Regions from separate parts of the Mesorhizobium sp. B2-4-12 genome, predicted to be linked through region 2. Evidence: riboswitches for the same ligand, from Rfam matches in the RefSeq annotation. Region 2 holds a riboswitch; the other holds the start of a gene.
The links. A riboswitch is a leader RNA that binds a small molecule or an ion and turns the genes downstream of it on or off. The one in region 2 is predicted to bind cobalamin.
Positions count from the first base shown of each region.

Region 1: it holds a riboswitch for cobalamin, as region 2 does, so the genes downstream of both, bluB (5,6-dimethylbenzimidazole synthase) here and FJ934_RS15430 (DUF1636 family protein) in region 2, are expected to answer to the same signal.

Region 1 is NZ_VFVC01000031.1:58,865-63,614, reverse strand. It holds gene dxs (1-deoxy-D-xylulose-5-phosphate synthase) at 1-303, opposite strand, end outside; gene FJ934_RS18635 (pirin family protein) at 391-1,311, opposite strand; gene FJ934_RS18630 (DUF2277 domain-containing protein) at 1,351-1,617, opposite strand; gene FJ934_RS18625 (exodeoxyribonuclease VII small subunit) at 1,729-1,980, opposite strand; gene FJ934_RS18620 (histone deacetylase family protein) at 1,984-2,910, opposite strand; cobalamin riboswitch at 3,091-3,273, shown strand; partial or broken gene bluB (5,6-dimethylbenzimidazole synthase) at 3,322-3,903, shown strand; gene FJ934_RS18610 (hypothetical protein) at 4,068-4,750, opposite strand, start outside.
Region 2 is NZ_VFVC01000023.1:30,771-35,520, forward strand. It holds gene cobW (cobalamin biosynthesis protein CobW) at 1-955, opposite strand, end outside; gene FJ934_RS15430 (DUF1636 family protein) at 958-1,386, opposite strand; cobalamin riboswitch at 1,425-1,630, opposite strand; gene FJ934_RS15435 (winged helix-turn-helix domain-containing protein) at 1,660-2,859, opposite strand; gene FJ934_RS15440 (NADH-quinone oxidoreductase subunit A) at 3,189-3,554, shown strand; gene FJ934_RS15445 (NADH-quinone oxidoreductase subunit B) at 3,545-4,126, shown strand; gene FJ934_RS15450 (NADH-quinone oxidoreductase subunit C) at 4,131-4,736, shown strand; gene FJ934_RS15455 (NADH-quinone oxidoreductase subunit D) at 4,746-4,750, shown strand, end outside.

The DNA of each region.
Region 1 (4,750 bases), on a different contig from region 2:
GCCTTCCTGGCGCAGGGTGCGGATGCGGTCGCGGCGGCCGGTCAGGATCTTGTGCGGGTAGGCCTGGTGGCCGACATCCCAGATCAGCCGGTCATCCGGCGTGTTGAAGACATAATGCAACGCCACGGTCAGTTCGACCACCCCAAGGCCGGCGCCGAGATGGCCGCCGGTGTGGGATACGGCATCGACGAGTTCGGCGCGAAGCTCGGACGCCAGTTGCGGCAGATCGCTCTCGTCCAGCGCGCGCAAATCCGCCGGGATGCGGACCTTGTCAAGAAGCGGCGTATGCGGCGTTGCGTTCACGGGTGCTCAGGCTTTCTGTTCATCGGCGGGATAGGCTGCCAGCCGGCGAAAGTAAATGCGTGTCGGTGACGCGGATCGGGCTGAGATCTAGCCTTCAGGCAGCGGGATGAATTCCTTGTCATCTCCTGGAACGATATCGAAGCGGCCTGTCTTCCATTCCTGCTTGGCCTGTTCGATGCGCTCCTTGGACGAGGAGACGAAATTCCACCAGATGTAGCGCTTCGAGCCAAGCGAGGCGCCGCCGAAAAGCATGAAATGCGCACCGGTTTGCGACGATACGATGATCTCGTCACCAGGCCGGAACACCAGCAGCCGCTCCGCCGGAAACACATCGCCCGAAATCGAAACCTCGCCTTCCAGCGTATAGATGGCGCGTTCTTCCGCGTCGGGCGGGATTTTCACGCTGGCGCCCCGCGCCAGGCGCAGGTCGGCGTAGAGCGTTTCGGAATCGGCCCTAACAGGGGAGCGCAGTCCCTGGAAATCACCGATGACAACGCGGCCGCTGACGCCTTCGGCATCGATCTCGGGAAGGCGCAAGACAGCCGTGTTCTCGAACACCGGCGCCACTTCCTCCTTGTCGTCTGGCAAGGCAAGCCATGTCTGCAGGCCCGAAATCGACATTGGCGCGCCGCGCAATTCCTCTGGCGTGCGCTCGGAATGCACGATGCCGCGGCCGGCGGTCATCAGGTTCACGTCGCCGGGCTGGATGACCATTTCGGTGCCCAGCGAATCGCGATGCCGGATCTTGCCGTCAAACAGATAGGTGACCGTCGACAGGCCGATATGGGGATGGGGACGGACATCGAGCGCCTGGCCCGCGCGCAGGATCGCCGGCCCCATGCGGTCGAAGAAGATGAATGGGCCGACCAGACGCCTCTTGGCGGTTGGCAAGGCTCGGCGCACCTCGAAGCCGCCAATGTCCTTGACGTTCGGGATGACCATCAGTTCGATCTGATCGCTGGCAAAGGCATCGCCGGCTTCAGGGTCCTTCCCCGGGAAGAAGCTCATGAACTCTCCTTGTCAGCGGTCCAGACCGCCTTGGCCGCATCAGGCAAAACGGAGCGCCGCCTTTGCCCGAAGTTTGGCCGCCACCTCTTCGCGGTTGCGCGGATGCTGGTTTGTTTCGAGAGAATCGAGCAGTTCCCGCGCCGATGCCGCGATGGCCTCCACCGCATGGTCGAACGCATGCTGGTTCTGCTTCGAAGGCCGCGTCGTCCCGCTCAGCTTGCGGACAAACTGAAGTGCCGCGTCGCGAACTTCATCGTTGGTTGCCGGCGGGTCAAAATTGAACAGGGTCTTGATGTTTCTGCACATCGCTTCCGTTTCTCCTCTTGTCCTGGAGCCGTTCCAATCGGGACGAGCTTGATCCTCAATCATGATCGTGTCCAAAAACCGGCGAGGCAAGACCGTCATCGCGACCGTGCCTCAGTCCGCGTCGAGCGGCTCCGTTCCGACCGGCTTTCCATCGCGCGACAGCCTGATCTTCTCGACCTTGTCCTCCGCAGCCTTCAGCAACCGGTCGCAATGCGCCTTCAGGGCCTCACCGCGTTCATAGATCCGGATTGACTGATCGAGCGGCACGTCGCCACGCTCCAGGTCATCGACGATCTTCTCCAGCGCATCGAGTGCCTGTTCGAAGCTCATCGCCTTGACGTCTTCGTTGGTCTCACCAGCCATCATTCATCCTTTCATCAGCCGCGCGACATGGGCCGCGACCGAAAATGCCAATCCCTGCAGATCGTAGCCGCCCTCAAGCAGGCTGACGAGCCGGTTGTCGCCGTGACGCGCGGCGCGTTGCATCAGTTGGCCCGTCGCCCAGTCGAAATCATCCTCGGTCAGATTGATCTCGGCCAGCGGATCGCGGTGGTGCGCGTCGAAGCCGGCCGAAATGATGATCAGATCGGGTGCGAATTTGTCGAGCGCCGGCAGTATCCGCGACAGGAAGGCATCGCGAAACACCTCGCTGCCGGTCTGCGGCGCCAGAGGCGCGTTGACGATGTTGCCGGCCCCGGTTTCGTTCTTCGCACCGGTGCCGGGATAGAGCGGCATCTGATGCGTCGAGCAATAGAGCACCGACGGATCGTCCCAGAAAATATCCTGCGTGCCGTTGCCGTGATGCACGTCCCAGTCGACGACGGCGACGCGCTCGGCGCCATGCTTCTTCTGCGCATAGCGCGCCGCGATCGCCGCCGTATTGAAGAAGCAAAAGCCCATGGCGGTGGTTTTCTCGGCATGGTGGCCGGGCGGCCGCGCGGCGACGAAGGCATTGTCGGCCCGGCCAGTGAAGACGTCGTCGACGGCCGCGTTGGCGGCACCGATCGCGGTGATCACCGCCTGCCAGCTCTTCGGGCTGGCGGTGGTGTCGGCATCGACGCGGGCGATGCCCTCTTCGGGGATGGCGGCGCGCACACGCGCGACGAAATCGGCCGGATGCGCGTAGAGAATAGTGGCTTCATCTCCTTCCGGCGCCTTGACGCGATCAAGCGCGGCAAAGGCTTCGCCGTCGAGCACGCGCTCGATAGCGCGCAAGCGGTCCGGCCGTTCGGGGTGGCCGGGCGGCGTGATGTGTTCAAGGAAGATAGGGTGCGTGTAGAGACGGGTGGCCATCGTCCCTATCTAGTGCCCCGACACGGCAATGGCTATGCGTTGCGGCTTGATCGCTGGGGAAAATCACGTCTGCGTCCATTCGCGTCGCTGCGGGGATTGGCGCGGCCGGGGCTTCGGCGTAAGGTCGCCACCACTGCCTGGTGCCCGCCGGCCTGTTTGTTCTCAGTCGCATTATGCGACGCCAAGTGAAATCCACTTGGCTGCAAATGCTCTGGCGGGAGAATCGGGAACACGGTTGAATTCCGTGGCGTGCCCAACGCTGTAAGGGGGACCGCGCCGGTAAATGCCACTGTCGATGACGGGAAGGCACCGGACGCGGGTTGATCCCGAGCCAGAAGACCGGCCTGGCAGGCATCGTCACCCGCATGGTCAGGCGGGCGGCATTGATTTGAAGTCGCAAGGGGACAAGCGATGCTGGAAGCCATGACCGCTCCTGTGGGCGATGGATTTGACCAGATGGCGCGCGACGCCGTCTACCGAGCCATGTTCACCAGGCGCGATGTTCGCAGCCATTTTACTCCCGAGACCATCGACGACGAGGTGCTGGCTCGGCTGCTGCTTGCAGCCCATCACGCGCCATCGGTCGGGTTCATGCAGCCGTGGAACTTCATCGTCATTCGCGGTGCCGGGCGCCGGGAGAAGGTACGTGACCTGTTCCTGGCCGCGCGTGAACAGGAACTGCCAGCAATCGAGGAAGAGCGACAAGCGCTCTACCGCAAGCTCAAGCTGGAAGGCATCTGCGAAAGCGCGCTCAACATCTGCATCACCTGCGACCGCCAGCGCTCGAAAGGTTCGCCGCTGGGGCGCTGGCACAATCCGGAGATGGATCTCTACAGCACGGTCTGCGCCGTGCAGAATTTCTGGCTGGCGGCACGGGCCGAAGGCATCGGCGTCGGCTGGGTCAGCATCATCGAGCCTGAGGCGCTGAAGCGGCTGTTGGCCATTCCCGAGCACGTGACGCCGGTCGCCTACCTCTGCGTCGGCCGTGTTTCCGAGTTCGCGCCCAAGCCGGACCTCGAGACACATGGCTGGGGCCGGCGATTGCCGCTGCCCGAATTGATCATGAGCGAGACGTTTTGCGGCCAGGGCGAGGCGCCGCTCAAATCAGCGGTGTCGCGCCTCTATACCGTCGCCGGCACGCCCGCCAGCCCGGCCGATCAGCGTGTCGCGCCGGCCGTGTCCCAGCGCGAACCACCGAAGGAGGAGAGCGCCTTGTCCTTGAGGTTCCTGAACTTCGACGATGCCTCGGCCAGCCGAGCGTCCCAGGCTGGATCAGGCAGCTGGCCGGCAATGGTCTTGAAATAGACCTGCATCAGGCAGGCGATGGCGAAGGGCTCGATGAAGGTTGCCTTGAAGGCCCAGGCAAAGACGATGGCGAGCACGAAGGCCCAGCCGGCAAGCTGCCCGGGCATGAGGAAAAGAATGGCGCCGGCCGGGGCCAGCATCAGCAGGAAGATGACAAACGACACGCCCCACATGATGATCGCCAGCCAGACGGCGTTCTTGACCATGATCTTGCCGTTCTGGGCGTAGAGCACCACGCCTTGGCGTGCGGTTTCGAACGGCGAGGACGAGTTGATGCGGATATTGTAGCCGAGGATGATCTCGTCGACATAGGTGAGCGACAGGCGGATTACCGTGTTGATGAAAGACACAAGGCCGCTCAGGCCTGGAATGGGCAGGAAAGCGGCTACGCCGCCAAGCAGGCCGGTAATGGCGCGGATAGCGCCCTTGACCAGCTGGTCGACGACGAAAAGGACGTTAGCCTCGGCGAAACGCTCGGTCACGACCTCCTTTGCGTACACGATCTGGTTCTTACCGTCGGGAACGTCACGGCCGT
Region 2 (4,750 bases):
CGGCGGTCCAGGCGCGGTCGTAGTAATGGTTGACGCGCGGGCCGACGGCCTGCAGCAAAAGCCGCATCGGCTTGCCGCCGACCTCGACGAAACCTTTCACCCGCAGCACGTTTTCCTGTTCGGCGGCGTCGGCGACGCGTTTTGCCAGCTCGTCCGGATTGGCGATCGAGGGGATGTCGACAATGAAAGTGTCGAAGTCGTCATGCTCGTGGTCGAATGCGCCGTCGTGATGGGATTTGCGGTTCTCGATGTCGTCCTCGACGGCGAGGCCGAGCCCGAGCAGTACGGAGGGATCGACCTTGCCGTGGGACGTCGGCACGATCTTGACGGCACGGGCGGAGTGTTCGTTGACGATGGCATTGGCGCGGGCTGAGCCGGCGGCGTCCATCAGGTCGCTCTTCGACAGGATGATCAGGTCGGCGCAGGCGATCTGATCCTCGAACACCTCCTCGACCGGGTCATCATGGTCGAGGCTGTCATCCCCGGCGCGCTGCGCCTGCAGGGCGTCCATGTCGTTGGCGACTCGGCCTTCGGCCAGTGCGGGGCCGTCGACCACGGCGATCACGCCATCGACGGTCACGCGGCTCTTCACCGTCGGCCACTGGAAGGCCTGGACCAGCGGCTTGGGCAAAGCAAGGCCCGAGGTTTCGATCAGGATATGGTCAACTTTCGGCGTCAGCGACAGGATCCGGTCGAGCGCCGGCACGAAATCGGCCGCCACGGTGCAGCAGATGCAGCCATTGGCCAGTTCGACGATGTTTTCCTCCGGGCAGGTGTCGATGCCGCAACCTTTCAGGATCTCGCCGTCGATGCCGATGTCGCCGAACTCATTGACGATGATCGCGATGCGCTTGCCGCCGGCGTTTTCGAGGAGATGGCGGACCAGCGTCGTCTTGCCGGCGCCGAGGAAGCCGGTGACGACAGTGCAGGGAACACGGGAGACGGAAGTGGTCATGGTCAGTCTTTCAGCAGGTCGAGGGGAGGGATGCGGGCAACGAGGCCGCGCTTCAGGGAATCGGGGCGGCCGCGCCAAGGGATAAGGCCGTCGCTCGAGGTGGCGAAGAGTTTGGCGCCGGTAACGAGGTCGGCGCCGCTGCCCGTGGTCAGGTCGCCGAACACATAACTCCAGCAGCCGTCGCGCAGGATTGCGGCGCTGAGCCGGCGTTTGCAGTTGCCGAGGCATTCGACCGTGCGGACGCGGACGTGCTCGGATGCCGCGGCGCGGCCTGTGTCCTGTGCCAGGAGTTCGCCGGCGCGGGGATGGGCGTCGGAGCCGGTTTCGTCGCGGCAGGACGCGCAGACGATAACGGTGACGCCGGACAAGGCGTCGCCATCGGCGGACGATATATCCGCTGCACTAGCCGAAAAACTGCCGTTGTGGTCCAAAAACCGGGCTCCTTGCCCGGAAACCCGCCGGGCGATCGGATTCTTCTGTCGCAGACGGCAGGTCTCCTGGCTCGCGAGTCGTCGCCTTGGTTAGCCGCCTTCCCGGGAATTCCCAGTGGCTTTCGGCCTTGGCTCTTCGCTTACAGTTGCGGGGACAGCCGCGGATTTGAGACCGAAATCCCGCACCGCATTCCCTCTTAGCCCCAGCCGTTGCGGGCAGGGGACCGTCTGGAGCGGATTTAGGCTTTTACAGGCAGCTGTGTCAACGCGCGGCTACGACATGGCGATGTCGACCAGCGCCGGGCCTAGATCTCCGGCGGGCGTCACGTCGATACGTTCAAGGCCAAGCCAGACCTGCATCTGCTTCAATTCCTCGAAGAGCTGGGCGGCGGTTTCAGGCGGCGCTCCGGGCTCGGCATAGGCCGCAGGCACGCGCAGCACGCTTGCCGGCCGGTCGGCCCGAAGGTCGACGCGAGCGACGATCCTGTCGCCAAGCAGGAAGGGCAGGACGTAATAGCCGTACTGGCGTTTTTCGGCCGGAGTGTAGAGCTCGATGCGGTAGTGGAAATCGAACAGCCGCTCGGTGCGCGAGCGCTCGAAGACGACCGGATCGAACGGTGCCAGCAGGGCGCGCGCTTCGATCTTGCGCGGGAGACGGGCATCTCTATGGAGGTAAGCCGGCTTGTTCCAGCCCTCGACACGCACCGGCAGTAACTCGCCCAATTCGACCAGTTCCTCCAGCCGGCCCTTTATGTCTGCGGGCGACAGACGGAAATAGTCGCGCAGGTCGCCGGCTGTAGCCACGCCGTGGGCGCGGGCGGAAATGCGCAGCAATTCGCGATGCGCGTCCTCGGCAGCGGGCACCGGCAGATCGAGGATCGCTTGCGGCAGCACGCGCTCCGGCAGGTCATAGAAGCGCTCGAAGCCGCGGCGGTGCGCGGTGGTGATGCGGCCGGCCCAGAACAACCATTCGAAGGCGTGCTTGGCGTGGCTCCAGCCCCACCAGCCGCCCGAACCTTTCTGGCCCTCAAGCGCCGAGGCGGCGATCGGGCCGCGATCGGCGACTTCCCGATAGATCTCTTCGATGTAGGCGGCGTGCTCGCGGCCCCATTTGGCGAGGCCCAGATACATTTCGTCGCCTTGCTCGGCGCGCTGCATGCGCCAGCGCATCAACGGGTATGTCTCGACTGGCAGGAACGAGGCTTCATGCGCCCAATATTCGAACACCGTGCGCTTGCGCGTCACGGCGGCATTGTCGAGGAGCGCGAGCGGGTAGGGGCCAAGCCGCGAATAGAGCGGCATATAGTGCGCGCGCACCACCGCGCTGACGGAATCGATCTGCAGCAGGCCGGTGCGGGAGAGAACGCGGGCGAAGTGGCGGCGGTCCGGCGTACCATTTGGGCGGGGATCGAGAAATCCCTGGGCGGCGAGCGCGACGCGCCGGGCCATGGCGAGCGAGATTTTTTCCTTCATCGGGAGCCCTTGCCCTGATCGATTTGCGGATTTTAGCCGGTGATTCCGGCATGCTAGCAGGCAAATGGCGGTAGATATGTCAGGAGATAAAAGTGGAGTAGAAAGTGAAGGAAATCAAACAGGAGCGCATCGGACCAGTTTCTTCCGTTATGCCGTCCAGCCCCGCGTTTTGAACAAGGTTTGACTTGCTTCGCTGGAAGTGCTGCGCTAACCCTCGCCGCGTTGCAGCATAGGCCCCTTAAAACGGTTCAGCGGTTAAACTGTCACGCTTCCGCATTAAGGTCCGGTGCTGTAACAAAAGTGGATTGGCGCCAACGGAAAGCCGCTGCATGAACGCACTTCTCAGTTCGTACCTGCCCATCGTCCTGTTTATCGCAGTGGCGGCGGTCGTCGGCATCGCGCTTATCGCGGCGCCGTTTCTGGTGGCCTACCGCAACCCCGATCCTGAAAAGCTTTCCGCCTACGAGTGCGGTTTCAACTCGTTCGACGACGCCCGCATGAAATTCGACATCCGTTTCTACCTGGTGTCGATCCTGTTCATCATCTTCGACCTGGAAGTGGCCTTCCTGTTTCCCTGGGCGGTGTCCTTCTCGAAGATCGGCATGCTCGGCTTCTGGTCGATGATGGTGTTTTTGGCAGTGCTGACCATCGGCTTTGCCTATGAATGGAAAAAAGGAGCGCTGGAATGGGATTGAACGACAGTTCAGGCACCCGCGTCGCGCCGAAGCCCAAGGGCATTATCGATCCCAACACCGGCAGGCCGGTGGGGGAGGACGATCCCTTTTTCCTCGAAATCAACAATGAGCTCGCCGACAAGGGATTTCTTGTCACCTCGACAGAGGCGCTGATCACCTGGGCGCGCAGCGGCTCGCTGATGTTCATGACCTTCGGCCTCGCCTGCTGCGCGGTCGAGATGATCCACACCTCGATGCCGCGCTATGACTCGGAGCGGTTCGGCGTGGCGCCGCGTGCGTCTCCGCGCCAGTCCGACATCATGATCGTCGCCGGCACGCTGACCAACAAGATGGCGCCGGCACTGCGCAAGGTCTACGACCAGATGCCGGAGCCGCGCTACGTCATCTCGATGGGCTCCTGCGCCAATGGCGGCGGCTATTACCACTATTCCTACTCGGTGGTGCGCGGCTGCGACCGCGTCGTGCCGGTCGACATCTATGTGCCCGGCTGCCCGCCGAGCGCCGAAGCACTGCTCTACGGCATTCTTCTCCTGCAGAAGAAAATCCGCCGCACCGGCACGATCGAACGGTAAATCCATGGCCGCATCACTGAGCGAACTGTCGAGCTATCTCGGCGAGAAAATGAGCGGACGGATCTCGGACGCGGTGTTCGCCTATGGCGAACTCACCATTCATGTCGAACCACGCGACCTCGTCGAAGTGATGACTTTCCTGCGTGACAATGCGCACTGCCAGTTCATCTCGATCATCGATATCTGTGGCGCCGACTATCCGTCGCGGGCCAAGCGCTTCGACGTCGTCTATCATCTCCTGTCGCCGAAACAGAATGTGCGCATCCGCGTCAAGGTGCAGGCTGACGAGGAGACGATGGTGCCGTCGATCACCGGCGTCTATCCCGGCGCCGACTGGTTCGAGCGCGAGACCTACGATCTCTATGGTGTGCTGTTTTCGGGCCATCCCGACCTGCGCCGCATCCTCACCGACTATGGCTTTGATGGTCACCCGCTGCGCAAGGATTTCCCGCTGACCGGTTTCGTCGAGCTGCGCTACGACGACGAAGCCAAGCGCGTCATCTACGAGCCGGTCGAGCTCAAGCAGGAATTCCGCAATTTCGATTTTTTGTCTCCTTGGGAAGGCACGGACTACGTGCTGCCTGGAGACGAAAAAGCCAAGACGAATTGAGGCGCCAGAATGGC